3 regions of the Pseudocitrobacter sp. 2023LY-00077 genome follow, and region 1 is predicted to be linked to each of the others. Evidence: predicted binding sites of a transcription regulator. Region 1 holds the regulator's gene; each other region holds the start of a gene.
What was found. The regulator PhoB, encoded in region 1, activates phosphate uptake and scavenging genes when phosphate is short. The targets are predictions, from matches to a motif close to CTGTCATAAAACTGNCNNAT.
Positions count from the first base shown of each region.

Region 2: the regulator PhoB is predicted to act here: its motif matches at 6,851-6,870, upstream of kdgR (DNA-binding transcriptional regulator KdgR).
Region 3: the regulator PhoB is predicted to act here: its motif matches at 4,571-4,590, upstream of pstS (phosphate ABC transporter substrate-binding protein PstS).

Region 1 covers NZ_JBSPEI010000006.1:95,420-105,282, reverse strand. Annotated here, with positions in the region: gene malZ (maltodextrin glucosidase) at 1-1,013, opposite strand, end outside; gene ACWWFX_RS09725 (hypothetical protein) at 1,173-1,508, opposite strand; gene ACWWFX_RS09720 (DUF4225 domain-containing protein) at 1,510-2,298, opposite strand; gene proY (proline-specific permease ProY) at 2,563-3,918, opposite strand; gene brnQ (branched-chain amino acid transporter carrier protein BrnQ) at 4,004-5,323, opposite strand; gene phoR (phosphate regulon sensor histidine kinase PhoR) at 5,744-7,030, opposite strand; gene phoB (phosphate response regulator transcription factor PhoB) at 7,052-7,741, opposite strand; gene sbcD (exonuclease subunit SbcD) at 7,935-9,137, shown strand; gene sbcC (exonuclease subunit SbcC) at 9,134-9,863, shown strand, end outside.
Region 2 covers NZ_JBSPEI010000004.1:192,592-202,454, forward strand. Annotated here, with positions in the region: gene yebS (membrane integrity lipid transport subunit YebS) at 1-801, opposite strand, end outside; gene ACWWFX_RS07270 (GAF domain-containing protein) at 946-1,443, shown strand; gene proQ (RNA chaperone ProQ) at 1,541-2,224, shown strand; gene prc (carboxy terminal-processing peptidase) at 2,244-4,292, shown strand; gene htpX (protease HtpX) at 4,495-5,379, shown strand; gene ACWWFX_RS07290 (MFS transporter) at 5,411-6,784, opposite strand; gene kdgR (DNA-binding transcriptional regulator KdgR) at 6,962-7,753, shown strand; gene ACWWFX_RS07300 (YobH family protein) at 7,800-8,039, opposite strand; gene mgrB (PhoP/PhoQ regulatory lipoprotein MgrB) at 8,204-8,347, shown strand; gene ACWWFX_RS07310 (YebO family protein) at 8,421-8,711, shown strand; partial or broken gene ACWWFX_RS07315 (DUF2627 domain-containing protein) at 9,456-9,600, shown strand; gene cspE (transcription antiterminator/RNA stability regulator CspE) at 9,613-9,822, shown strand.
Region 3 covers NZ_JBSPEI010000014.1:33,951-43,813, reverse strand. Annotated here, with positions in the region: gene phoU (phosphate signaling complex protein PhoU) at 1-633, opposite strand, end outside; gene pstB (phosphate ABC transporter ATP-binding protein PstB) at 647-1,420, opposite strand; gene pstA (phosphate ABC transporter permease PstA) at 1,467-2,357, opposite strand; gene pstC (phosphate ABC transporter permease PstC) at 2,357-3,316, opposite strand; gene pstS (phosphate ABC transporter substrate-binding protein PstS) at 3,444-4,484, opposite strand; gene ACWWFX_RS17740 (fimbrial protein) at 4,741-5,799, opposite strand; gene ACWWFX_RS17735 (fimbria/pilus outer membrane usher protein) at 5,817-8,348, opposite strand; gene ACWWFX_RS17730 (fimbrial chaperone) at 8,371-9,057, opposite strand; gene ACWWFX_RS17725 (chaperone-usher fimbrial major subunit) at 9,135-9,731, opposite strand.

The DNA.
Region 1 (9,863 bases):
ACCACATCCAGCCGCCAGCCGTCCATGTTCCACGGCGCTTTCAGCCAGTGGCGTACGATGCTCTCTTCGCCGCGATAGATTTCGTTGACCAGCGATTCGGACTGATAATCAAGCTTCGGCAGGCTTGGATAGCCCAGCCAGTCCAGCGCGCGGCCTTCCGGCGAGAAGCTGTACCAGTCGCGCCACGGCGACGACGCATTATGGCACGCCCCGCTGCTTGCGGTATTCTGCCGATCAAACCAGGCATGCGTATCGCCGCTGTGGTTAAACACGCCGTCAAGGATCAGGCGCATACCTTCACGTTGGGTATTTTCGCGCAGGCGCAGCAAGGCCGCGTTACCACCAAACTGCGGGTCCACTTCGCGATAATCCTGGGTGTCATATTTATGCACGCTTGGCGCGGTGAAAACCGGGTTCAGGTACAACCCGGTCACGCCCAGTTTTTTCAGATACGGCAGCTTTTCGCTGATACCGTCCAGGTCGCCGCCGTAGAACGTCGAACCACCGGCATCCGCCGTTAGCGGCGCATCCCAATCGCGCAGAATGATGTCATGCCCGGCGGCGTGGTGGTAATAAACATTGTCCTGTTCCGGCGTGCGCGTTTCGCTACGGGCAAAACGGTCAGGAAAGATTTGGTAGAAAATCTGATCGGCCACCCACTGCGGGCCGCTGTCGGGCAGATCGACCGCAAACAACTCAAGCTTCGCGGGCGGAATACGGCTAAATCCTTTTGGCGCAAACCAAAGCTGGCGGTCTTGCCACAAGAGCTTAAAAGCATAGCGGCGGCGCGGCTGCCCGCTGTCGAGCGGTATCTCACCACGCCAGGCCGTCACGCCAGGTACCGGTGATTTGCTCAGGCGTTTCATCGGCAGGACGCACTCTTCATTGTCAATTTCCGCACGCATCGTGATGCGCTGCGGCAGGTCGTTTCCGCGCAGCCACAAGGTAATCGACAAACGATCGTCGTGCGACTTAATAAAGGGTGCGACAGGCAGATGCCAGGCGTTCAACATCATTTAATTCCCCTCAGTTAACAGTGAGCCCACCTTGCCACAAGCTATTTGGGCTCTACTCCTCTTTTCGTACTTTTTAGGGGGCGGAGGCTGGGGGCGGAGTCAGCTAACAATTGCAAAAATACGAGTTAGGCAAATCATAAAATTGCTGTCATCACACTATATTCCACGCAACCTAATATAGCACTTTAACATTCTCCAGAACCCCTTATGAAAACGACAGATTATTTCAATAACAATAAACACCATCCCAAAAATAAAAGCTAAGGCAAGCAAGTCTTTGGTGTTATCCAGACCAACAGAAGCAACAAAAAAAACAACAATGGCTATCAAAATCAAATCGACATTAAAAACATTAGCTTCAGTTAGTCTGTATGCTTTTTGGATACTAATCCCCCTCACATTTGCAACATTGATTAACCGCTGAATTGTAAGCATGTCCAGACCTAACGCAATCAATTTTTCAATAAGGAGCACATCATCTTTATTGTACATGTTATTCCCTATCTAACTCTTCCCAGTTCGTTTCATTTTCGCCAATAGACTTTTTAATGGAGAACACACTTGCAGCGTTACCCACTATTTCATTAAGCCATCCTGCAGCGCCTAATTTACTCCAGTTACGAATATAATCCTCTTGAATAAAATGAAATAGTCTCCATGAATCTTCTTTCAGGACAAATGACGATAAGGAACCTGCGGATAAAACAATATCTCCTGCAGAAAATGCGATGTCTCCGTCTTTGTCATCTCCACCAAGGAGCCTGGCTGCATAGCGGTAAGCCTCACGAACTGGGACTTTCTCTGGATCAGTATGGTAAACCAAGTAGTAGCCGTTCTCCCAAATATTCTCTGTACCCTGAATCATCAAAGGAAACCCATAAGCTTTACACGCTGCGCCAAGACTTACTTTGCAAATACCTGCGCCACCAATAACCTGCATAGCACCACTAACAAAGCCGACCCTTTTCAGAGTAATGGTGAGTGTAGAGTGCCTGTCTTTTTCACGTTCAGCAATTGCGTAAAGTTTAATACTTCCCATTTGTAGTTGACTTTGATTCTCGAGTAAACGATGGTATTGTTTATTTAGTCCGTCCATCGCCTGCGCGAAACTTATTCTCCCCGACACATAGCCATCTATATAATTATCAGAAACCATATTTTCTGACACCATAAATTCAGAGCGTATCTTTATATCATTTAAGTAGTGAAATGCTATATCGAATACAAGCCTATCTATATCTGCCTTGATATTTTTCAAACTCATCAAACCATAGCTACTCATGATTAACTCCATTTAATCTCAAAAAAAATCACCAAATGACAACACATGTTTTTGTTTATCATTATCAATGATAGACTATTCGCTATATTAAATGATAACAATCATTACATTACACTTCTTCTAATAAGAACCATTGACAATGATCAAAGTAATTTATTCACCAAGTAAATATAAAAAAGCCCGATAACGTCTAGTTATCGGGCTTCGATTTAACTATTTTTTGCCTGATGGCGCTTCGCTTATCAGGCCAACCTATTGCGCATGTTAACGACGGCTACGGCGCGATTTAATCGCCCAACCCACCAGCAACAGGGCAATCCACGCAAAACCCACATACAGGGAAATACGTGTATCCGGATGATAGCCGATCAGCGCGATAATAAAGACGAGGAAAATCAGGCCAATGATGGTGGTAGTGACACCGCCAGGCACTTTGAATTTCAGCGCTTTCACCTCTTCCGGCGACAGACGACGACGGAAAGCAACCTGCGACAGCAGGATCATAATCCACACCCACACGGTGGCGAAGGTCGCCAGCGAGGCGATCACCAGGAAGACGTTTTCCGGCATGATGTAGTTCAGATACACCGCAAACAGCAGCGCGATGGTCATCACCATCACGGTGACCCACGGAATACCACGACGCGAGGTTTTAGCAAACACTTTCGGCGCGCTGCCCTGCTCGGCCATGCCGTGCAGCATACGCCCCACGCCGAACACATCGCTGTTAATCGCTGAAAGTGAGGCCGTCAGCACCACAAAGTTCAGGATGCTGGCAGCGAAGGTGATGCCCATATGCTGGAAAGTCAGCACGAACGGGCTACCGTCGGTGCCGACCTGGTTCCACGGGTAGATGGACATAATCACAAACAGCGTGCCCACGTAGAACACCAGAATACGCATCGGTACCGAGTTGATGGCGCGCGGAATGGATTTCTCCGGGTCTTTCGCTTCACCTGCGGTAATACCGATAATTTCGATACCGCCATAGGCGAACATCACCATTTGCAGCGACATCACCATGCCGAGCCAGCCGTTACTGAAGAAACCGCCGTTGCTCCAGAGGTTATGTATGCCGGTCGGTTGCCCGCCGTTGCCAATCCCCCAGATGATAATGCCGAAACCGGCGGCGATCATGATGATGATGGTGGCGACTTTGAAGAAGGAGAACCAGAACTCCAGCTCACCAAAGACCTTCACGCTCATCAGGTTGATGGCGCAAATAATCATCACCACGCTCAACACCCAAATCCAGTGCGGCACATCGGGGAACCAGACGCCCATATAGATGCCGAACGCGGTCACGTCGGCGATCGCGACAATCAGGATTTCAAAGCAGTAAGTCCAGCCGGTGATGTAGCCTGCCAGCGGGCCGAGGTTTTCCTGTGCATAGCGCGAGAAAGAACTGGCTGCCGGGTTGTGCACCGACATTTCGCCCAGCGCGCGCATGATGATATACGCCGCCGCGCCGCCGATAATATAGGCCAGCAGTACGCTCGGCCCGGCCATCTTGATTGCGTCGGCGGAACCATAAAACAGCCCGGTACCAATTGCCGACCCTAGCGCCATGAAGCGAATGTGTCGGGTACTTAGCCCGCGCTTCAGCTTGTTGTTTTCCATTGTATCCAATGCCATTTCTTACCAAAAAACAAAAAACCACGGGACGCGAAGTCCCGTGGTTGAACATATTGTTATCGCGCGAAAATTAATGCGCGTTAGACGTTACCTGTCGGCCTGCGGCACGGTCCCAGATAATCGCCAGAACCGCCATTATCACCGTCGGCAGCAGCCAGGCCAGGCCTTGCTCCGCCATCGGCAGACGCGCCGTCCAGCCAGGCAACACATCAGCGAAGGCCGATGCTTTGATGCCGTCAAGGATACCAAACATCAGGCTGATAAACATCGCTGGTGCAATTACGCGGGTCGAATTATGCCACCAACCGCGGGTAAAGCTTAATACAACCAGTGCGATACATGGCGGATAGATAAGCGTCAGCACCGGAATGGAGATCTGAATCAGGTGGCTCAGCCCCAGGTTGGAGACCGCCATCGAGAAGATACCCAGAATAAACACCAGCGAGCGGTAAGACAGCGGCAGATACTGCGCGAAGAACTCCGCACAAGCACAGGTCAGGCCAACAGCGGTAACCAGACAGGCGATAAAGATAAGCGCCGCCAGCAGGAAGCTGCCCGCCCCGCCGAAGGTATGCTGCACATAAGCGTGCAGAATCGCCGCGCCGTTCGCGCTCTTATCGACCAGCAGCGCGCTATCGGAACCCAGACGGAACAGCGCCAGGTACAGCAGCGTCAGGCCAACACCGGCCATCAGGCCCGCCCAGATGGTATAGCGAGTCAGCAGGCGCGCTTCGGTGACGCCGCGAGAGCGTGCCGCGTTAACGATAACAATACCAAACACCATCGCGCCCAGGGTATCCATGGTCAGATAACCATTCACGAAACCATTAGAGAACGGTGCGGTTTTATAAGCGTCGAGCGCTTCGCTGATCGGGCCTGCAGGCCAGATAACCGCCGCTACGGAAAGTACCAGCAGCGCCAGAATTTTCATCGGTGCCAGGAAGTTGCCAACGGTATCCAGCAGTTTGCCCGGATACAGGGAAACCAGAATCACCAGCGCAAAATAGACCAGGCTGTAGATAAACAGCGGCATCGCGCCATCGCCAGTCAGCGGGGCAATACCGATTTCAAAGGAAACGGTCGCGGTACGCGGCGTCGCAAACAGCGGGCCTACGGCGAGATAACAAACTGTTGCCAGCAGGACGCCTGCAACTTTACCAATTGGCGTGCTCAGGCTATCGACGCCACCGCCAACTTTTGCCAGCGCGACAACGGTCAACACCGGCAGACCGACTGCGGTAATCAAAAAGCCGAGCGCGGCGATCCAGACGTGCGGACCCGCCTGCAAACCGACCATTGGAGGGAAAATGATGTTGCCAGCGCCGACAAACAACGCAAAGGTCATAAAGCCCAGAGCGATGATATCGCGTGTTTTTAACTGATGGGTCATATGTAACTACTGCCTGTGGATGTGGTGTTGTACAAATAAAAAACTTTGCGCTCGCTCCAACGGAATCTTTCAGAGGAAACAAGCAACAAACTCAGCGGGATATGCTCCCTTCGTAGCGTGAGGAAGAATAGTTTTTTGATTTGCTACGTAAATACAGTCTGATTCCTACTGCATTAGGCGCAATTTAAACGCTTATAACGTTTTAAAGCAATATGGGATCGCAAAACCAGACGATTATACCGATAGTAAAGACAAACCTGGAACGAATAACCAGATATAGGAAAAACACATGGCTGATCGTGCGAACAAAAAAGCGTCAGTTGTTCATTAATTACTCGATGGCAAATTGACTGCAAAGTAAACAGACCAGCCGGGGCTGGTCTGTGGAAACTCATCGTGACAAGCGCCTGTTCAGACGCTTTATTTGGCAATTAAACGTTCCGGTAGCAGGAAGCTGAAGCATGTTCCTTTCCCTGGCTGGCTTTCAATATCCAGACGGCTATCGTGATGATTCAACGCATGTTTTACAATCGCCAGCCCCAATCCGCTGCCGCCGGTCTGGCGGGAGCGCGCCTTATCCACCCGATAAAAACGCTCGGTTAAACGCGGAAGATGTTCCGCCGCGATGCCAGGCCCGTTGTCCTCCACGCTAAACAGCGCACCGTGTGGCGCATGCTGCCAGCGCACGGTGATTTTCGTGCCAGCAGGCGTATGATTCACCGCGTTGTACACCAGATTCGACACCGCACTGCGCAGTTGCTCTTCATTACCCAGCACTTTCAGCGTGTCATCAATCTCAAAATGAAGTTCATGCTGACGCTGACTGAGGGTCTGCGCTTCCCGCTCGACCACCCGCAGCATCATCGGCACATCCACCTTTTCATTGAGGGCCAGGGTCGGCGCAGCTTCAATTTTCGATAGCGTCAGCAGCTGTTTCACCAGCCCTTCCATACGCTGCGTCTGTTCACGCATGGTATGCAGCGCTTTTTCGCGCGTTGCCCCTTCCAGTACCTGCTCCTGAAGCATTTCCAGATAGCCCTGCAACACCGTCAATGGCGTACGCAGCTCATGACTGACGTTGGCAAAGAAGTTGCGCCGCGCGCCTTCCAACTGGTGCATTTGCGTGACGTCGCGCGCCACCATCAGCAACTGCCGGTCGGTATAGGGCATGATACGGATTTCCAGATGACGCCCATTATTGAGCACCAGATGCAGCGGTTTAAGAAACTCGCGTTGTTTAAGATGCTGCGTAAATTCTGGATAACGCAACAAGTTAAGAATATTTTGCCCGCTGTCGTCCGGCCAGCGCAGGCCAAGCAGCTGCTGCGCCAGGCCGTTACACCAGAAGATTGCGCCCTCTTCGGTGGTCAATACCACCGCATCGGGCAGCGATTCTGCGCCGCTACGAAAGCGTTTAATCAGATTCCCCAGTTCGCGGCGGCGTTTTTTATTACGCAACTGCATCTGGTTCAGACCGTACAGCAGGGGTTCCCAGCTACCGCGCCCCGGCGGCGGCGTCATGCTGCGATCAACCCATAACCACCAGGAAAGACGTAAAAGATTCCAGAAATGCCAAATCAACAACCCGGTCACTGCCGCCAGCAGAAACCAGGGAAGATGGCCGATGAGCAGCCCTAATATCAGGGCCGGGAGACAACACAAGAAAAGCTCAAAGGCGAGTCTTTTCCATGACAGCCGTTCCAGCACGCGTCACACTCCTGTCAACATTCAGAAACGAGCCGAAAAACGGTAGCCCGTGCCGCGAACGGTTTGCACCATACGATCGTGGCCGCTGTGTTCCAGCGCTTTACGCAGGCGGCGAATATGCACATCCACCGTGCGATCTTCCACATAAACGTTAGTGCCCCAGACATGGTTCAACAGTTGCTCACGGCTATAGACGCGTTCAGGATGCGTCATAAAGAAGTGCAGCAACTTAAATTCGGTCGGGCCCATATCGAGCGGGTTTTCCCCGGTCATCACGCGATGCGAGGTGGGATCAAGGCTTAGGCCCTGCATCTCAATCACCTCTTCCACCGCCATCGGAGAGATACGGCGCATGACCGCTTTGATGCGCGCCACCAGCTCTTTAGGGGAAAACGGTTTGGTAATGTAGTCATCCGCGCCGGTTTCCAGACCGCGTACGCGATCCTCTTCTTCACCGCGCGCCGTCAGCATCATGACCGGAATATCACGGGTCAGCGCTTCACGCTTGAGATGTTTGATAAACTGTAGCCCTGAGCCGCCCGGTAGCATCCAGTCGAGCAGAATAAGATCGGGCCAGGGTTCATTGAGCTGATTCACCGCACTGTCATAATCTTCCGCCTCAATCGGCTGGAAACCATTTTGTTCCAGCACGAAACAGACCATTTCGCGGATGGGTGCTTCATCTTCAACGACCAGAATGCGTCTCGCCATTTTATGCCCTGTTTTTTTAGCCATCAGTATACATTCGGCGTCATTATGCGTCAGATTTATGACAGTTTTATGAAAAACATGACCGTAAAATGATGGCACTTTACGAAATATGACACTCGCGGAATACACCCGTCGATCCTGTTGCCGGGGAATGTATAATCCCGGCTATGCTTTTTTCCCCACAGGGACGACGATGCGAATTCTTCATACTTCAGACTGGCACTTAGGCCAGAATTTTTACAGTAAAAGCCGTGCCGCAGAACACGATGCGTTTCTGAACTGGCTACTGGAGACCGCGCAACGCGAACAGGTAGACGCCATTATTGTGGCAGGCGATATCTTTGATACCGGCTCGCCGCCAAGCTATGCGCGCGAACTCTACAACCGCTTTGTGGTGAATCTGCAACAAACCGGCTGTCATCTGGTGGTGCTTGCCGGCAATCATGACTCCGTCGCCACGCTGAATGAATCGCGCGATATTCTGTCGTTCCTGAATACTACGGTGATTGCCAGCGCCGGGCATGAACCTTTTATTCTGAATCGCCGCGACGGCACGCCTGGTGCTGTTTTCTGCCCGGTGCCGTTTCTGCGCCCGCGCGATATCGTCGTCAGCCAGGCCGGGCTTTCCGGTGCGGAAAAACAGCAGCATTTACTGGAAACCATTACTGACTACTATCAGAAACAATACCAGCAGGCCTGTACGCTGCGCGGCGATCGCCCGCTGCCGGTTATCGCCAGCGGCCACCTGACCACCGTCGGTGCCAGCAAAAGTGATGCCGTGCGTGACATCTATATTGGCACACTGGATGCCTTTCCGGCGCAAAACTTCCCGCCCGCCGATTACATCGCCCTCGGGCATATTCATCGCGCGCAGAAAATTGGCGGCAGCGAGCATATTCGCTACAGCGGCTCGCCTATCCCGCTCAGCTTCGATGAAACGGGGAAAAGTAAGAGCGTTAACCAGGTGACCTTTGTCGACGGTAAGCTCCAGGACGTCACGCCACTCGATGTCCCGGCCACGCAACCACTGGCGGTTATTAAGGGCGACTTTGACAGCATCAGCAGCCAGTTGGCGCAGTATCGCGATGCCCCGTCAGAGCCCCCGGTCTGGCTGGATATCGAAATCACCAGCGATGAGTATCTGCATGATATTCAGCGTAAAATTCAGGTCATCACCGATGATTTACCCGTTGATGTGCTGCTGGTCCGGCGCAGCCGCGAACAGCGTCAGCACATTCTGGACAACAGCCTGCGTGAAACCCTGAGCGAACTGGAAGTTGAAGAGGTTTTCCAGCGTCGGCTGGCGCTGGAAACGTTGGAAGAACCCCAGCAGGCGCGCCTGAAGGCGTTATTTGATCTCACCGTTCACTCGCTTGATGAGGAGCCGCAGCCATGAAAATCCTCAGCCTGCGCCTGAAGAACCTTAACTCGCTGAAAGGCGAGTGGAAAATCGATTTCACCGCCGAACCGTTTGCCAGCAACGGCCTGTTTGCCATCACCGGGCCGACAGGCGCGGGGAAAACCACCCTGCTGGACGCCATCTGTCTCGCGCTGTATCACGAAACGCCGCGCCTCAACACGGTATCGCAATCGCAAAACGATCTGATGACCCGCGACACCGCCGAGTGTCTGGCGGAAGTTGAGTTTGAAGTACAGGGCGTGGCCTATCGTGCATTCTGGAGCCAGAACCGCGCGCGCAATCAGCCTGACGGCAACCTACAGGCGCCGCGCGTTGAGCTGGCGCGTCGCGATGACGGTAAAATTCTGGCCGATAAAGTCAAAGATAAGCTCGAACTTATCGCGTCGCTGAGCGGGCTGGATTACGGTCGCTTTACCCGTTCGATGTTGCTTTCGCAGGGGCAGTTCGCCGCGTTCCTTAATGCGCGCCCCAAAGAACGCGCCGAGCTGCTGGAAGAACTCACCGGCACGGAAATTTATGGGCGAATTTCTGCACAAGTATTTGAAAAACATAAGCAGGCGCGGACCGAGCTGGAAAAGCTTCAGGCGCAATCCTCCGGAATGGTGCTGCTAAGTGAAGAACAGCAACAGTCACTGCTGGGAAGTTTGCAGGCGCTTACTCTCGAAGAAAAAGTCGCACTGGAGCAGCAGACGGTCGCCCAAC
Region 2 (9,863 bases), on a different contig from region 1:
CCAGCATTTCTGCAGACTCTGGCGACGCCGCCTGGAGAGTGGAACGTGGCAACGATGGCAGCGCCCGCGCGAATCCGGGAAGCCGGTGTGATGGCATTCCAGGCACACCATCAGCCCTTCATGGGGGCGGGTGACCGGGCGTTGAGGATAGAAGCGTTCCCAGAGCTCCTCGATATTCAGATGGATAAGCGTCAGAATGCTGAGGATCACCAGAGAAATAAACGCCAGCAGGCCGAGACCTGGTTGCAGGAAGGCGTAATCCTGTACCTTAATAGACGCAACGGCGATCCCTACCAGATAAATATCCAGCATCACCCACTCTTTGAGCTTCTCCAGCATCAGCAGCACCGGGCGCAGGTTCATGCCCAGAATATTGCCAAGCCAGAGATAGGCGATGGCGATAACCAATACCGCTGGCGCGGCGACGCTACAGAACAGCACCATTGCGGCGGTAATGGGATCGCCCTGGGCGGTCATTTGCTGGATACCGTGTAGCACGTTTGCGTCGATGCGTACGCCAAGCAGATGCAGACGGAGCAATGGCTCGCTCCAGGCGAACGGCATCAGCAGCATCATGGCAATCGCCATTGCGCCAAGACGCGTTAACGACCAGTCGCGACCGTCGCGAACTTTGGCATTGCAGCGCGGGCAATAGGCACATTGGTGCGATTTAACCGACGGTAACTGAAAAAGCGTATCGCACTGCGGGCAACGTTGGTATTGTGCCTGCGGGATAGGATCACCCATCGCATGAATACGAATTTTCTGTGTCGGTGTAATGCGTGATGTTTTTAGTGGCATTTATTACATCGTAGAATGAATGTATAACTCTATCTTAACTCATGAATGGATTGAACTTGAGCCCTGACGCATTTAATGCTTATTTTATAGGGGTATGCGTCGTCGATAGTATCAGTAATTGAAGTAGACAATAGTGGTTTAATAATGAACAAAACAGAACTTTACGCGGATCTTAACCGTGATTTTCAGGCATTGATGGCAGGTGAGAACAGTTTTCTAGCTGTAATCTCTAACACCAGCGCGTTGCTTTTTGAACGTCTGGCGGATGTTAACTGGGCAGGTTTTTATTTACTGGAAGGCAATACGCTGGTTTTGGGGCCATTCCAGGGCAAGCTGGCGTGCGTGCGCATTCCGGTTGGCCGGGGAGTATGTGGTACGGCGGTGGCGAAGAATGAAGTGCAGCGCGTAGAAGACGTGCACGCGTTCGACGGTCATATCGCCTGTGACAGCGCCAGTAACTCCGAAATCGTACTGCCGCTGGTGGTTGACGGAGAGGTGATTGGCGTGCTGGATATCGATAGCCCGCTCTTTTCACGCTTCAGCGAAGAGGACGAACAGGGCCTGCGTGAACTGGTCGGTCATCTCGAAAATGTGCTTGCTGGCACCGATTATCAAAAATTCTTTGCCCGCGTCGAAGGATAATCAACGGATAACGTAGCATTTAGCGATGGCGTCATTATAATGTCGCCTGTTCATGCCTGCGGCTTGTTGGCTACGTCCGTTGTAATCAGGAAATTTCATGGAAAATCAACCTAAGTTGAATAGCAGTAAAGAAGTTATCGCATTTCTGGCCGAACGTTTTCCGCACTGCTTCAGTGCCGAAGGTGAAGCTCGTCCTCTGAAAGTCGGTATTTTTCAGGATCTTGTCGAGCGTGTTGATGGTGAGATGAACCTCAGCAAAACCCAATTACGTTCCGCATTACGTCTTTATACTTCAAGCTGGCGCTACCTTTACGGTATCAAAGCTGGCGCAGTACGTGTCGACCTCGACGGTAACCCTTGCGGTGAACTCGACGAGCAGCACGTTGCCCATGCTCGTCAGCAGCTTGAAGAAGCCAAAGCGCGTGTTCAGGCTCAGCGTGCTGAACAGCAGGCGAAAAAACGCGAAGCTGCCGCTGCTGCGGGTGAAGGCGATGCACCGCGTCGCGAGCGTAAGCCGCGTCCTCCGGTTCGCCGCAAAGAAAACGCTGAGCGTAAACCACGCGATGCTAAACCTGCTGCGAAAGCCGTACGCGAAGTACGCGAAGAAAAGCTTACTCCTGTTTCCGACATTTCTGCGCTGACCGTTGGTCAATCCCTGAAAGTCAAAGCGGGCAATAACGCAATGGACGCCACGATTCTGGAAATCACCAAAGATGGTGTCCGCGTGCAGCTTACTTCTGGTATGTCAATGATAGTACGCGCAGAACACCTGGTGTTCTGAAACGGAGGCCGGGCCAGGCATGAACAAACTTTTTAGGCTCTCCGCCCTCGCTGGCCTGTTTTTAATAACAGGCCACGCCTTAGCGGTGGAAGATATTACTCGTGTTGATCAAATTCCGATTCTTAAGGAAGAGACTCAGCACGCAACGGTGAGCGAGCGCGTGACATCGCGCTTTACCCGTTCTCATTACCGTCAGTTCGATCTCGACCAGTCCTTTTCCGCCAAGATTTTTGACCGCTATCTGAACCTGCTCGATTACAGTCACAACGTCCTGCTGGCCAGCGACGTTGCGCAGTTTGCTTCGAAGAAAGGACAGATTGGCGATGAACTGCGCTCGGGCAAGCTCGACGTGTTTTACGATCTCTACAATCTGGCACAAAAGCGACGTTTTGAACGTTATCAGTACGCGCTGAAAGTGCTCGAACGCCCGATGGACTTCACCGGCAACGACACCTTCAATCTTGACCGGGCAAAAGCGCCATGGCCAAAAGATGAAGCCGAGCTGAACGCCCTGTGGGATGGCAAGGTCAAGTTCGATGAACTGAGCCTGAAGCTGACCGGGAAAGATGAAAAAGAGATCCGCGAGACCCTGACGCGTCGCTATAAGTTCGCGATTCGTCGTCTGGCGCAAACCAACAGCGAAGACGTTTTCTCGCTGGCGATGACTTCTTTCGCGCGCGAAATCGACCCGCATACCAACTATCTCTCTCCGCGCAACACCGAACAGTTCAATACCGAAATGAGCCTGTCTCTGGAAGGTATTGGCGCCGTGCTGCAAATGGATGATGACTACACGGTAATCAATTCCATGGTGGCCGGTGGGCCAGCGGCGAAGAGTAAAGCGATTACGGTTGGCGATAAAATTGTCGGCGTAGGCCAGGCGGGTAAAGGCATGGTCGATGTGATCGGCTGGCGTCTGGATGATGTCGTGGCGCTGATTAAAGGGCCGAAGGGCAGTAAAGTTCGTCTGGAAATTCTGCCTGCGGGTAAAGGTGCGAAAACCAAAATCGTCACCCTGACGCGCGAACGCATTCGTCTGGAAGACCGTGCCGTGAAGATGTCGGTGAAAACCGTCGGCAAAGAGAAAGTGGGCGTGCTCGACATCCCTGGTTTCTATGTTGGCCTGACGGAAGACGTTAAGGTGCAGTTGCAGAAGCTGGAAAAACAGAACGTCAGCAGCGTGATTATCGATCTGCGTACCAACGGCGGCGGGGCATTGACGGAAGCGGTATCGCTCTCTGGCTTGTTCATTCCGTCCGGCCCGGTTGTGCAGGTGCGTGACAACAACGGCAAAGTGCGTGAAGACAGCGATAACGACGGCGTGGTGTACTACAAAGGCCCGCTGGTGGTGCTAGTTGACCGCTTCAGCGCCTCGGCATCTGAAATCTTTGCTGCTGCCATGCAGGACTACGGACGCGCGCTGATCGTCGGTGAACCGACCTTCGGGAAAGGCACCGTTCAGCAATACCGTTCTCTGAATCGCATTTACGATCAAATGCTGCGCCCGGAATGGCCAGCGCTGGGTTCCGTGCAGTACACCATTCAGAAGTTCTACCGCATTAACGGCGGCAGTACGCAACGTAAAGGTGTAACACCGGATATCCTGATGCCGACCGGTTCGGAAGAGACGGAAACGGGCGAGAAGTTTGAAGATAACGCATTGCCGTGGGACAGCATTGATGCCGCGACCTATGTGAAATCCGATGATTTAACACCGTTTGGTCCGGAACTGCTGAAGCTGCACAATGCGCGTATCGCGAAAGATCCTGAATTCCAGTACATCATGAAGGATATTGCGCGCTTTAATGCGATGAAAGATAAGCGCAATATTGTCTCTTTGAATTACGCTCAGCGTGAAAAAGAGAATCTGGAAGATGATGCAACACGTCTGGCTCGCGTTAACGATCGCTACAAACGCGATGGAAAACCGTTGCTGAAGAACATCGACGATTTGCCGAAGGATTATCAGGAGCCGGATCCCTATCTGGATGAAACCGTGAATATCGCGGTTGACCTGGCGCATCTTGAAAAAGACAGGCCAGCCGCAACACCTGCGACCAGCAAGTAATTCTCCCTAAATAAAACAGGCACAAGCGATTGTGCCTGTTTTTTTACATCTCTAAACCGCGCGTAAGCAAGTGTGCGAAAAAATGTAAAGTTGTGTCTTTCTCGTGACTTACCCGCCGTGGATAGTTGAAAATTGTATTAATACCCATACGATGTGGGTAATCGCATAGTGCGTTTTGTTAAAACGAGGTTAAAAGTAAATTATGATGCGAATCGCGCTCTTCCTGTTGACCAACCTTGCTGTGATGGTTGTGTTTGGGCTGGTGCTAAGCCTGACAGGAATTCAGTCGAGCAGCATGACGGGCCTGCTGATTATGGCTCTGCTATTTGGTTTTGGTGGTTCTATCGTTTCGCTGATGATGTCGAAATGGATGGCGCTGAAATCTGTGGGTGGGGAAGTGATTGAGCAGCCGCGCAACGAAACGGAGCGCTGGCTGATGGACACCGTGGCGCAACAATCGCGTCAGGCCGGTATTGGTATGCCGCAGGTCGCTATCTATCATGCGCCGGATATCAACGCCTTTGCCACCGGCGCGCGCCGTGATGCGTCTCTGGTAGCGGTCAGTACGGGTCTGTTGCAGAACATGAGCCGTGACGAAGCGGAAGCGGTCATCGCGCACGAGATTAGCCACGTGGCTAACGGTGATATGGTGACCATGACGCTGATTCAGGGCGTGGTGAACACCTTTGTTATCTTCATCTCGCGCGTCATTGCGCAGATTGCCGCCGGTTTCCTGAGCGGTAACCGTGATGAAGGTGAAGAGGGTGGTAACGGTAACCCGCTTATCTATTTTGCGGTTTCAATGGTCCTTGAACTGGTGTTCGGTATTCTGGCCAGCATTATTACCATGTGGTTCTCGCGTCACCGTGAATTCCACGCGGATGCTGGTTCAGCGCGCCTGGTAGGGCGTGAAAAAATGATCGCAGCCCTGCAACGTCTGAAAACCAGCTACGAACCGCAGGAAGCCAGCAGCATGATGGCCTTCTGCATCAACGGTAAGTCCAAAACGCTGAGTGAGCTGTTTATGACTCACCCGCCGCTGGACAAGCGTATCGAAGCGCTGCGTACCGGTGAGTACCTGAAATAATGAAAAAGCGCCTCAATCGAGGCGCTTTTTTTTAGCTCTGTACGCGCGGTTGCGTCACCCTCAAGCCGCTAAACAGCGCTGCAACTACCGCCAGACTTCCTGCCAGCAGCAATGACACATGTGTCCCGCTATCGCCAAACGCATTAAACATCAACGCCACCAGCGCCGCACCGGTGCTTTGCCCCAGCAGGCGAGCCGTACCCAGCATCCCGCTGGCGCCACCGCTTCGCTGCCGGGGTGCGGCGGAAATAATGGTGTGGTTGTTGGGTGACTGAAACAGACCGAACCCTGCGCCGCACAGGATCATGCGCCAGATGATATCCAGATCGGAAGGCGATGAAGGCAGCAGAGCAAGCGCAAACAATCCGCAGGCCATTACCGCCATGCCAAGCGCGCCCAGGAATCCGGCGTGGACTCGCTCAATTAAATACCCGGCCAGCGGCGCCATTACCATGGTGGCTAAAGGCCAGGGCGTCAGCAGCAAGCCCGTTTCCACTTCGCTGCGCCCCATCATGGTTTGCAGGAAGAAGGGAAGCGATACCAGCGCCAGCATCTGCGCGCAGAAAGAACAGATAGACGTGCAAATAGAGAGTGAGAACAACGGGATACGCAGTAAATCGACCGGTAATAGCGGTACGGGTAAACGCAACTGACGACGGATGAAAAAGAAACCGACAATCAGTAACAGCACCACTTCCGCGACCACCTGCGTGGTCGATTGCCCCTGCGCAAACCCGCCCAGTGCGGTGATCAGCAGACCAAACGTCAGGGCATTCATGATTGCGCTTGGCAGATCGAAGCGCGTGGCCTGGCTGCGCGAACCGTTTGCGGGCAGATAACGCACCGCCAGCACCCACGAGATAATGCCCAGCGGCACGTTCACAAGGAATAGCCATTGCCATGACGCGACTGACAGAATCGCCGCCGCGATGGTCGGCCCGGCCGCTGAGGAGACGGCAACCACAAACGAGTTAATCCCCATACCGCGCCCCAACTGGCGCTGTGGATAGATGAGCCGAATGAGCGCCGTATTCACGCTCATGAGCGCCGCGCCGCCAAGGCCCTGCGCCACGCGCGCAAGCGTTAGCATCTCCAGCGAATTCGACATCGCACACAGCCCAGACGCGAGGGTAAAGACAATCAGGCCGATTTTGTAGATCCGGTGATAGCCAATCATGTCCCCCAGAAAAGCCAGTGACAGCAGCGAGATGACGATAGCTATCTGATAGGCGTTGACTATCCAGATAGACGCTGCCGGTGAGGCATGCAGATCGCTGGCAATTGTCGGTAAGGCAACGTTGGCGATAGCCCCATCGAGCACCGCCATCGTAATACCGAGCACAATGGTTAAGATAGCGCCATACCGTTGAGGGACAGGTAAGCCATCTGAGATTTTTTTATCCATGAGAAAAATGCGGTTTTTAAGAAATTATTTGTCAGAAAACTATTTTAGCATTGATTATTCGGCTGTATGTCGCAGATTTGTAACCAGGTTGCAGAAGATTCATTGCGACGAACGCTTTGCGAAATTATAATAAAAACCGGTTCTAATTTTTATAAAACAGTTGCGATGAGGTGATAAATGGCAGTTGCAGATTTGGATAAACAGCCAGATTCTGTCTCTTCAGTATTGAAGGTTTTTGGCATCCTGCAGGCGCTTGGTGAAGAGCGCGAAATCGGAATTACCGAACTGTCGCAGCGTGTCATGATGTCGAAAAGCACTGTTTATCGCTTTTTGCAGACCATGAAATCATTGGGATACGTTGCCCAGGAAGGGGAATCTGAAAAGTATTCGTTAACGCTTAAGCTGTTTGAGCTGGGCGCGCGCGCATTACAGAACGTTGATTTAATTCGTAGCGCAGACATTCAGATGCGTGAACTCTCGCGTTTGACGAAAGAGACGATTCACCTTGGTGCGCTGGACGAAGACAGTATTGTCTATATCCATAAAATTGACTCGATGTACAACCTGCGTATGTACTCTCGCGTAGGTCGTCGTAACCCGCTTTACAGCACCGCGATTGGTAAAGTGCTGCTGGCCTGGCGCGACCGCGATGAAGTGCGTGAAATTCTGCAGGACGTAGAATATAAGCACAGCACCGATCGCACCATCACCAGCACCGATGAACTGATGCCGGTTCTGGATCTGGTTCGTCAGCAGGGGTATGGGGAAGATAACGAAGAACAGGAAGAAGGTCTGCGCTGTATTGGCGTACCGGTCTTTGACCGATTTGGCGTGGTCATTGCGGGTTTGAGTATTTCGTTCCCGACGCTGCGTTTCTCTGAAGAGCGCCTGCACGAGTATGTGGCGATGCTGCATACGGCGGCGCGTAAGATTTCAGAGCAGTTAGGCTATAACGATTATCCGTTTTGATTAAGCGCTTAATCAAAAAAAACGCCGCGATGTTCGCGGCGTTTGTTTATCCATTATCGACCACAGTTTCACTTTTTCGCAGGACCGGACAATCGGTCAGGCCAATGATCCCACTGCTGGAATGAACGTATTGTGCTGTGCTGGTGCCTCGTGCGGTCAGATATTTACATTGTAGCCCCAAACCGCCAGCATTCTCCGTGCTGCCGATTAAAACACCATAACCGCTCAGCAATATGCCAATCCAGACAATGGCCAGTATAATAATTGTTCTGATCGCAAATCTCATGACATCCTCACGTCTTTTCTATCCTTGATAATAGAGTAGCTTTTCAATATTGCGAGACAACTCCATGATTCCTAAAAGCAGAATTTATCTGTACAGTTAGCCGCGGTTTAAGATGTCCGTGTTAATTTGATCGTCTGTTAATGCTATATGTCGTGGAGTGTGGAGTGAAAAAATTTCGGTGGGTGTTACTGATTGTCGTACTGGCGGCCTGTTTGCTGCTCTGGACTCAGACGCTCAACGTGTTGTGCGACCAGGATGTTCAGTTCTTTAACGGGATCTGCAGCATCAACAAATTCATTCCCTGGTAAAACATTTTTGCCATCAACGATTTCCTTCCTTAATACGAGTGGTAGAATAGCCCGTTCCTTTTGAGGTGGTGAAATGAGTGATCTAGTAAGTTCTGGGGCATTAAATCTGGCGTCTGTGGTGGTATCTGTTCTGCTGTTGGTCGTGGGGCTGGTACTTTGGTTCTTTGTTAACCGCGCAAGTTCGCGCACCAGTGAGCAAATTGAACTGCTTGAAGCATTGTTGGATCAGCAAAAGCGTCAGAATGCGCTGCTGCGTCGACTCTGTGAAGCCAATGAACCTGAAAAACCGGCAGTCGAAGAGAAAGCCGTTGAAGCAAAAAACGAAGATGAAGATGATTTCATTCGCCTGGTGGCAGAACGATAATCTTTTCTCCTCTTCACTCCGGCTGTCTCACCAGGCTGCCGGAGTCCGTAGGTTGCACCGCCGCGGTGCACGCAGTCTGAACAACGGTATTACCTCTCCCTCTTATCCATCTTCCTGAAGCGTCTCAACGCAGGTCCAGTGTCGTTTCTCAATCACGTGTTCGTATCTAATTGTATTTATAATTAATTTTTTACCAGCCAAACAGCCTGGTCAATTATCCATCACCCAAATGTATGAGTGACGGATATCTGTTTTATTTGCGCAACTTACTAGCTGCATTTGCCGTACGGTATTAGCGAAACGTTTTTATTGCGCGGTGATAACGTTATGTCATTAAACGTTCATTATTTTGGTGCAACCTAAGTACATTATTTGGCTGGTGTGAGTCACGGCAGCAGTATAGCGAAACGTTACTTACTTATAACCGGTTATCAAAATGCACCTTTCGAAAATTAGCTCGAAAATATTCTAACGATATAAAAAAATGTTGATGCCGCTTCGCTTTTCTGGACGTACTGAAAATGTTGGACTATGGTAAAAAAGTCTTACGTTACCGTGAGGTAGGTGAGATAAAAGACACGAGCCGGAGCGCGTCAGACAACTGTTTGCCGCATAAATGCGTAGTCGATCAAATGATTGTTGTATGATTTGTGCGGCTGATCGAGACACGTTTAAAAATGGCTTGCCATTATTAACGTTGTATGTGATAACACGTTTTGGGTTAAACGAGGTACAGTTCTGTCTATGTATGGCATTATCAGTAAAGAAGTCCTGAGTAAACACGTTGACGTTGAATACCGCTTCTCTGCCGAACCTTATATTAGTGCCTCATGCAGTCATGTCTCAGTTTTATCTATGAATGCGCCCACGGGCGAAGAAAACACTCTAAGGAATTTTGCAAATGGCAAAGATTAAAGGTCAAGTTAAGTGGTTCAACGAGTCTAAAGGTTTTGGTTTCATTACTCCTGCTGACGGCAGCAAAGATGTATTCGTACATTTCTCTGCAATCCAGGGTAACGGCTTCAAAACTCTGGCTGAAGGCCAGAACGTTGAGTTCGAAATTCAGGACGGCCAGAAAGGCCCAGCTGCAGTTAACGTAACTGCAATCTGATTCGACTGCCACTGATGCTTTGATGCGTGCGCGCATCATAA
Region 3 (9,863 bases), on a different contig from region 1:
TTCGCAGATATTCTGGCAGCGGTCACCGATACGCTCGATAGAGCGCGCGCAGAACAGCGCCGTTAACACGCTCGGGATAGTGCGCGGATCTTCCATCATATACGTCATCAGTTGACGCACGATGCCTTCATATTCCTGATCGACTTTCTTATCTTCGCGGTAGATACGCACCGCTTCGTCGAGATCCATACGCGCAAACGCGTCCAGCACGTCATGCAGCATCTGCACCGTGTGGCGGCCCAGCGATTCCAGACTCACCAGCAGCGGCTGGTGCTGCGAAGAAAACTTCTCCAGCGCCGTGCGGCAAATTTTATCGGCAACGTCGCCAATACGTTCCAGCTCGGCGATGGTTTTGATAATAGCCATCACCAGGCGCAGGTCGCTCGCCGTCGGCTGGCGTTTGGCGATAATGCGCACGCACGCTTCGTCGATGGCGACTTCCATCATGTTGACCTGTTTGTCGCCTTCCACCACGCGTTTGGCCAGATCGCTGTCCTGGTTGTGCATCGCGGTAATCGCGTCGGAGAGCTGCTGCTCGACCATGCCGCCCATGGTCATCACCTGGGTGCGGATGCTTTCCAGCTCGGCGTTGAACTGGCCGGAAATGTGTTTATTAAGATTGAGGTTGTCCATGGTTAACTCCAAATCAACCGTAGCGGCCAGTAATGTAATCTTCAGTTTGTTTCTTCGCCGGGCGGGTGAACAGTGCATCCGTGTCGCTGAACTCAATCAGCTCGCCCAGGTACATAAACGCCGTGTGATCCGAGCAACGCGCAGCCTGCTGCATGTTGTGCGTAACAATTACCACGGTGTAATCCTGCTTCAGTTCGGTGATCAGTTCTTCGATACGCCCGGTGGAGATAGGGTCAAGCGCGGAGCACGGTTCATCAAGCAACAGCACTTCCGGGCGAATAGCGATACCGCGCGCGATGCACAGACGCTGTTGCTGACCACCGGAGAGAGAGTACCCGCTCTGATGCAGTTTATCTTTGGTTTCGTTCCATAATGCGGCCTTGGTCAACGCCCACTGCACGCGTTCGTCCATATCAGTGCGCGAGAGCTTTTCAAACAGGCGCACGCCAAAGGCGATGTTGTCATAAATCGACATCGGGAACGGCGTCGGTTTCTGAAACACCATGCCCACTTTCGCACGCAGCAGGGCGATATCCTGGGTGTTGGTCAGGATGTTGTCGCCATCGAGCAGAATTTCCCCTTCCGCACGCTGATCCGGATAGAGCGCGAACATTTTGTTGAAGGTACGCAACAGCGTGGATTTACCGCAGCCGGACGGCCCGATAAACGCCGTCACCTGGTTTTTGGCGATATCCAGGTTGATGTTCTTCAGGGCATGGAATTTACCGTAGTAGAAGTTCAAATCACGAACCTGAATTTTACCCGGGGTTGTATTGACCATACTCATTTCACTCTTTTCCTCATCCGACGCGGCATCCGCCACGCCGCAAAAATTAACCGTGTTTCTGCTTCGCGAAAACAACGCGCGCCAGAATATTCAGTAGCAGTACGCACAGGGTAATAATCAGTACCCCGGCCCAGGCCAGTTGCTGCCACTCGGCAAACGGGCTCATCGCAAATTTAAATATGGTGACCGGAAGGTTGGCGATCGGCTGCATCATGTCCGTACTCCAGAACTGGTTCGAGAGTGCGGTAAACAGCAGCGGTGCGGTTTCGCCCGCAATACGGGCAATCGCCAGCAGGATACCGGTCATGATCCCCGAAACAGACGCCTTCAGCGTGATAGCGGAGATCATCTTCCACTTCGGCGTACCCAGCGCATAAGCCGCTTCTCGCAGGCTATCGGGTACCAGTTTCAGCATGTTTTCGGTGGTACGAATAACGATTGGCACCTGCAACAGCGCCAGCGCAATCACCCCGGCCCAGCCGGAGAAGTGCTGCATCTGCGCCACCACGATGGTATAGACGAACAGCCCCACGACAATCGACGGTGCGGAAAGCAGGATGTCGTTAATAAAACGAATCACTTCCGCCAGCCAGGATTTACGGCCATATTCCGCCAGGTAGATCCCCGCCATAATGCCGAGCGGCGTACCAAATACCGTCGCCCACAGGATCAGCAAACCACTGCCTGCCAGGGCATTCGCCAGACCACCACCTGCTGTATTCGGCGGCGGCGTCATTTCAGTGAACAGCGCCAGCGACATCCCATCGATACCACGGGTTACGGTGGACATCAGGATCCACACCAGCCAGAACAGGCCGAATGCCATCGTCGCCATCGAAAGCGTCAGTGCGATACGGTTTTTCAGGCGACGACGCGCCTGCATTTTGCGGCGGGATTCCGCCAGCGCGGTTGTGTTTTGCATTTCGAGCGTAGCCATTAACGCGCCCCCTCGTTTTTCGCCAGGCGCATCACCATGAATTTAGACGCTGCCAGCACGATAAAGGTAATCACAAACAGGATCAGCCCCAGTTCCATCAGTGCCGCGACATGCAGGCCGGACTCCGCTTCCGCAAATTCATTCGCCAGCGCCGAGGTAATACTGTTACCCGGCATGTACAGCGAGGCGCTGTCGAGCTGGTAGGTGTTACCGATGATAAAGGTCACCGCCATGGTTTCCCCCAGCGCACGACCGAGGCCCAGCATCACACCGCCAATCACGCCATTTTTGGTGAACGGAAGGACGATGCGCCAGATAACTTCCCAGGTAGTGCAGCCGATACCGTAGGCCGACTCTTTCATCATTACCGGCGTTTGTTCGAACACATCGCGCATGACCGCCGCGATGTACGGGATAATCATGATGGCGAGGATCACGCCAGCCGCCAGAATCCCGATACCAAAGGCTGGGCCGGAGAACAGCGCGCCAACAAACGGGATGTTGGAGAGAACGTTGCCAACCGGCTCCTGGAAATAGGTCGCAAACAGCGGGGCAAAGATAAACAGGCCCCACATGCCGTAAACGATACTCGGGATAGCCGCCAGCAGTTCAATGGCGATACCCAACGGGCGACGCAGCCAGTTGGGAGCCAGTTCCGTCAGGAACAGCGCGATGCCGAAACTCACCGGAACGGCGATCAGCAGCGCGATAATCGAGGTGACGAGGGTGCCGTAGATGGGAACCAGCGCACCGTAAATATCGTTCGGCGCATCCCACTCTTTGGTCCACAGGAATGAGAAGCCGAATTTTTCGATGCTCGGCCAGGAGGAGATGATCAGGGACACGATAATGCCGCCCAACATCAATAGCACAATCAGCGCAGCCAGTTTTACCAGCGCGCTGAAGATCATGTCACCCTTTTTACCCGGTGGGTTAAAAGCAGGCTTGGTTGCAGCCATAAATCACTCTTTCCGTTAAACGCGTTTTACGAAGTTGCCCGATGGCGCAAGCACTTATCGGGCCTACAGTGTGAACCGTAGGGCGGGTAAGCGCAGCGCCACCCGCCATTTTCGTCAATATTTCCCGTTAGTACAGCGCTTTACCGCTGCTGTCTTTCACGCTGGTCTTCCATGCGGCACGAACCTGCTCAACCACGCTGTCCGGCAGTGAAGCGTAATCCAGGTCGTTAGCCTGTTTCGCGCCGTTTTTGTATGCCCAGTCGAAGAACTTCAGCACTTCTACACCCTGCTCAGGTTTCTTCTGCTCTTTGTGCACCAGGATGAAGGTGGTGGAGGTAATCGGCCACACATCGTCACCTTTCTGGTTAGTCAGGTCCTGGGCGAAGGATTTGCTCCAGTCAACGCCTTTGGCGGCGTTAGAGAAGCTCTCTTCGGTCGGGCTTACCGGCTTACCGTCGGCAGAAACAATTTTGGTATAGGCCAGGTTATTCTGTTTCGCATAAGCGTACTCGACATAACCAATCGCACCCGGCAGACGCTGTACGAACGCCGCGATACCGTCGTTGCCTTTACCGCCCAGGCCAGTCGGCCAGTTCACGGTAGAGCCTGCGCCAACTTTGGATTTCCACTCTTCGTTCACTTTCGCCAGATAGCTGGTGAACACGAAAGAAGTACCGGAACCATCCGCACGGCGTACGACGGCGATATTCTGCGAAGGCAGTTTCACACCTGGGTTCAGTTTGGTGATGGCTTCATCATCCCACTTCTTGATTTTACCCAGGTAGATGTCACCCAGGGTTTTGCCATCCAGCACCAGTTCGCCAGATTTCAGACCCGGAATGTTTACAGCCAGAACCACACCGCCGATAACGGTCGGGAACTGGAACAGGCCTTCCTGCGCCAGTTTTTCGTCAGAAAGCGGGGCATCAGATGCGCCGAAATCCACGGTGTTAGCGGTAATTTGTTTTACGCCGCCAGAAGAACCAATACCCTGGTAGTTAACCTTATTACCGGTCTCTTTCTGATAGGTGTCAGCCCATTTGGCATACACCGGCGCCGGGAATGTTGCACCAGCACCTGTCAGGCTTGCTGCAGCAAACGCAGAGAAAGCACTCATCGATAAGGTCGCGGCGACAACAGTTGCGACGGTGGTACGCATAACTTTCATAATGTCTCCTGGGAGGATTCATAAAGCATTGTTTAATGGCTACGATGAGCAAAATAGGACAAACAGGTGACAGTTATATGTATGGAATATGACATTTTTATGACATCCGTGGAAAATTATCTAATGCAATGATTATTATCAGATTTATTTCCAATCATTGTCACTATTTTGTCATAAAACCTGATAGTAAGCGTGGTACAAGATGGAGAAAATGACAACGGCCGCCGAAGCAGCCGTTGGGGAACATATTGCGAGATTAGTTTTTAATCTCCACATTAATGGTTGCCGTAGCATCAAACACGCCGGGCTCCTGTCTGGCCCCCGTTGCGCTGGCGGGCGCCGCAGAAAACGTTAACGAGCCATCTTCCTCGCCTAACCTGATCCTCCCCATCTCCGTTTCCATTATCCCACCGTTCACATTCACTTCATTATTGAATTCATCGTAAACTTTGATTCCTACATCCGGGTTGGAGGTTTGAATCATGGTGGGGTCAGAAGCCACCGGCGACGCATGTAACGATACATCGACGTCTTGCCCCTGCGCCATTCCGGTACAATCCACATTTACTGTTTGCGTTTGTTTTCTGGCTGTCAGCGCCGTTCCGGCTGTAGACGAAAATTCAGACGCGGGGATTTGTTTAAAATCGAACTCAATAATTTGCCCGGCATTAATCGTACAGCTTTGTGGCGCGGTAATATCTCCGGCAATATACACATCAGACATCGCGACATTAAGAGGATCATCCGGTGTGATCGTGCCATACAGTTTACTGATCAACGTTTGAGGAATAACAATTTTCCCAATAAACGGTTGCTTAATATAAAAATAAAGTTTTGCTTGCCCACCACTATAGAAAGGTAACGGATCGCCTGCTACCCCGTGACATTTATAGACCCCATCACTTGGCTGGTTAGGTTGGTCGGCAAATGGGGCATTAAAATATCCTTTACCGAGGATATAGAATGATACACCGACATCCAAATACTCATCTAAATTATAATACTGGATACCGCTTCTCGCTCCCGACTCAGGTAAGGCTGGATTCATTATTGCCGTGTAATAAATATGCGCCCAGCTACCATTGATATCCGTTTGGCAATAGCAATGCCCTTGATAGGACAGTCCATTATCGACATCTCTTTCAACAACCTGCCCGGCACGGTTCTGCTGCACTGTAATTGTTGTACCACTAAAAGGCAGTGTGTTATGGAACGTACCACTGTCAGCAACACAATACCCGGTTGGTGCAGAGAACGCCGATAAACTTATCAGCATCAGTATTCCCGACAATACAGGCATCCATATTTTATTCATTACTATAATTCCTTTTATTATTGGCAACTCACTGGTAATTCCAGCAATGCTTTCGGTGACTGAACGGTGAGCTGATAATGTGCAGTACAGGTTTTATCAGTACCGAGAGTCAGTGTAAAACTACCTTTTTCTGGCATACCTGAAAGGTACAATTCACCATTGTCTCCAACGATCCCTGTGACAGACCCTGATTCCAAATTTGCCATTGCCATTGCGCCAAAGGGGGCTGGCTTACCACTTGCTGTTTTCACGAAAAATAACACGCGATAACCCACATGCGTGACGAATTCAGCGCGAACAACCGCACCACGTGTAGGTACAATGTTTACAACACTGTTTTCAATTTCAACATTGGCTTTTTCAAAATAATCGCTACTGATAGCCACACGGTTTTCATCGTATGGCGACATTTGCGTTTTTACCGTATAACCGCGCCAGTCAGTAGAAACGCCCGTGGCGTTATCTACGCCAACGCCTTCCGCCCCTGGCGCTTTGATAAGCGCAACGGTTTCACCCAATTCCTGCGAGAAGGTCACTCCATCGGCATGAACCAGAATACCGCCTTTCATTCCATAATTCAGTCGCTGCGACTCTGAGCTGTAATCATACGAGCCGCTAACGGAACCATATGTACCATCGTAGCTCAAACCCGCACTTCCACTGTAAGTATCTTCTGGCGAACTACTCCAGGACTGTTGAACGTTATAGGTCATATTACGCTCTTCCAGCAATGTACCGCTAACACCCGCTTGCATGGTGCTTTCATTATGATTGTTCTGCGTCAATGAATAATTAGCATAGCTGTCCTGCATCCAGCCAGAGAGCGGAATGGAAACCGAGAACATAAAAATATGTTCGCCGCCATCATCATCATTGTTGTTGTTGTCGTCATTGGTGTAATAATGCGAACCACTGCTGATATTCGTCGAATCGGTATAGTTCCAGGATACGTTCCACGAAATACGGTGCCAGTAGTTGTTGTAGCCAAGCTGCACCAGTCGCTCTACCTCATCCGTTTTCCAGTACTCCTGGCGACTGAGGGTCAAATAAATATTACCCCATCCTTCAGGAAACGCCTGGGTCCACGTCCCTTCCAGGCGACTACGCCGGTTGCCGGTTTCCCAGAACCCTTCTTCATCATCACGTCGGCTTGCCCATTCATTGAGCGTGTAATATCCCTGCGTGGAGTAGCGATAACCCACCAGACGGAATGTCGTATCAGTATCTTCAAAACGCTTGGAATACAGGAATCGGTATGACTGCCCCTGCTCATCACTATCATCAAAAGTGGAATTAGCCTGCGTTACATCAACAGAAACAGCCCCCAGAGACCCCATATCTTTACCGATGCCAATCGCCCCTGACATGTAATCTTCTGCAATTTGCGTCCCACCGTACACGGTTAGCCCCCACGGCAAACCATGTAATATTTGCGACTGAAAAACATCGGGTGTGAAACCACTTTGATCGCGCATTTCCCCTACGCTGATATCAAAGTCTGTCTGGTTTTCACGTTTGAGGATCGCCAGTGACGTAAAAGGTTGGGTAAAGTGTTGTTCGCTACCCCCTTCTTCCTTGACGGTCACATCCAAATCGCCACCCGTGCTGGCAGTATTGAGATCGGTAATTTCAAATGCCCCTTGTGGGACGGCAGACTGATAAATAATGTAGCCATTTTGTTTGATAATTACTGTCGCATTGCTTTTCGCGATCCCACGCACCACGGGTGCAAAACCATTTTGACTGGACGGGAGCATATCGTCGTCGGTGTATAACCTTAAACCGCGCACCTGAGTACTGTCGAAAATATCGCTCGCCGTCCAGGTATCGCCGATCATAATTTGGCTACGCAAAGCCGCAATATCACGCTGTAAATAAGAACTTAGCGAGTGGTAGCTGGTGTCGTCCTCAGTCACATTTAAGGTACTGTAATTACGCAATCGCCATGCGCCCAGGTTAATCCCATTTTGCAGGTTCAGGTAATAGTAATCACCTTCATCATAATCAGATTTCAAAGAATGCATGCCAGAGAAATCATAGTTGATCATCATGGCATTAATCCCCTCGTCCCAGCGGGATGGACTGATGTAATTATGCGCAGCGATATCCAGCCAGATTTGTGGAATATCAACGTTCAACGATAACGTATTGACATCCAGTACCCAGCTTGCGCCATCAATCAGTGACTCTGGATTAACGCACATTTTATCGTCAATTTTATCCAGCGTTTTTATCGCCTTCACTTTTACGCCTAACTCCGTCAGCACATCTTTTATGGCAACAAAGCAGGGGTGTAATTTACTATCTGGATTATCCTGTACAAACGTCACATCACGGTCTTCGATAAACTTGCCATTAACATTAATAGAAAGTTTATAGGTGCCGGGCTGCAAGCTATTTGATCGATTGAACTGACTAATATCGACATCCATAGGATGATCGATTTCCAGCAAAGCTGGGTTAAATAATGCATCACGCGCAGCGGCAGTACCGGTAAGACACAACAGCACCCCTGATGTCAGCGCGATAAAAAGTGATGACCCGTTCATCATTATTTTCCTTATAAAACGGTCAGAGTTTTATTTTAATATCTTTACTAATCGCGCCGTAGTCATTAATAAAGTGCCACAACAATGATTTTCCACTTACGCCTGATGGTAACGGGAGCGTTAACGTTTCAAAGGGTCGAATGATATTAAGAGGGACATCTTTACCGTCAACAGCAACATCCATCACATTGATATGAATTGCTGAGGGATTAGTAACCACTAACTTTTGATTCTGAATCTGCCATTTTAGTTTCAACACAACACTCTCAGGCGTATCTTTAATCTCGGCAGGTCGCCAGAAAAATTTAATCCGCGTTTTAACGGCGATTTCCAGAGTGTTGGTTTTTTCCCGATCGCTGGCAGGGGGAATGTTTTTGATGTTTAACCAGAAAACAGATTCTCTGTCTTTTGGCAGTTCGCCCTGTGTTTTAATAATACGCAACACCTTTTCCTGCTGGGCTTCAAGGCGAGACACGGGTGGGATCACCGTAAATGGAGGTTTGCTGGTGTCCGTTTTATCAAAAGGATCGACCCATGCCTGAATCAGATACGGTACGGTAGTTTCTTTATTAATAACCGAAATTGTTGCATCGGGTTTATTACTATAATAAATAACCCGCGTTCCGCCCACAACAATACCCGCCTGCGCCAGTGTTGACATCATAAATAAAGAAAACGTAAAAAAAACAGTGGACAAACGTAGCAACATAATTTAGCACCAAAAAATGATAAAAGGGGCTGAGGACAAAGGCAGCCCCTTATTCCGCTATTTAGTAATATTGTGAGTTATTTACTATACGTTACGGTAAATTGCGAATCAGCATTACCCGTACCCGGCGTTACAGTATCTTTCGTAGAAACATACTGAGCCAGGAATGACAGAGTGGCAGAGCCGCCAGTAATATCAGCAGGTAATGATGGGTTGAAAAGACCGACGACAGATCTGTCGCTACGGTTGGTAATTTTGATTGCCACGCCCGTAGCAGCAGCAACAGGAAGTGGATCACCGGTAAAATCACCACTTGGATGAGTGCCATCGTTTACTGGTGCGCCACCGCTACCAATTGCCAGATAACCTTTTCCCGCAGCATCCTGATCTTCTGTACCATCAAAAACCACGGTGGCATTTTTAAATACAGCAGGACAATCTGTCAGTTTGATATCAAAAGGGGTTGGTGACGTGGTTCTTTCTGTCTGGCCAGTCAGACCAGACGTACTCACTTTATGCAAATCGACATATTGATCGGCGCTAGCCGGATCAACTTTACAGGTACTATCAGTTACTTCACCACGAAAGTGAACAGTACCATCTTCTGCTAGCGCCTGGCCCATCATCAGCGTGGAGGACAGCACCAATACACCTGTAACTAAATTGAGTTTCATTCCCTAACTCCATTAAATAATAAATATCATTTCCTTTCCATATATTAACTACATATATAGAATTAATAGCAATAATCATCACAACATATTCAGACGAACAATCCTCTTATTCATAAATCACTGTAATGGCAG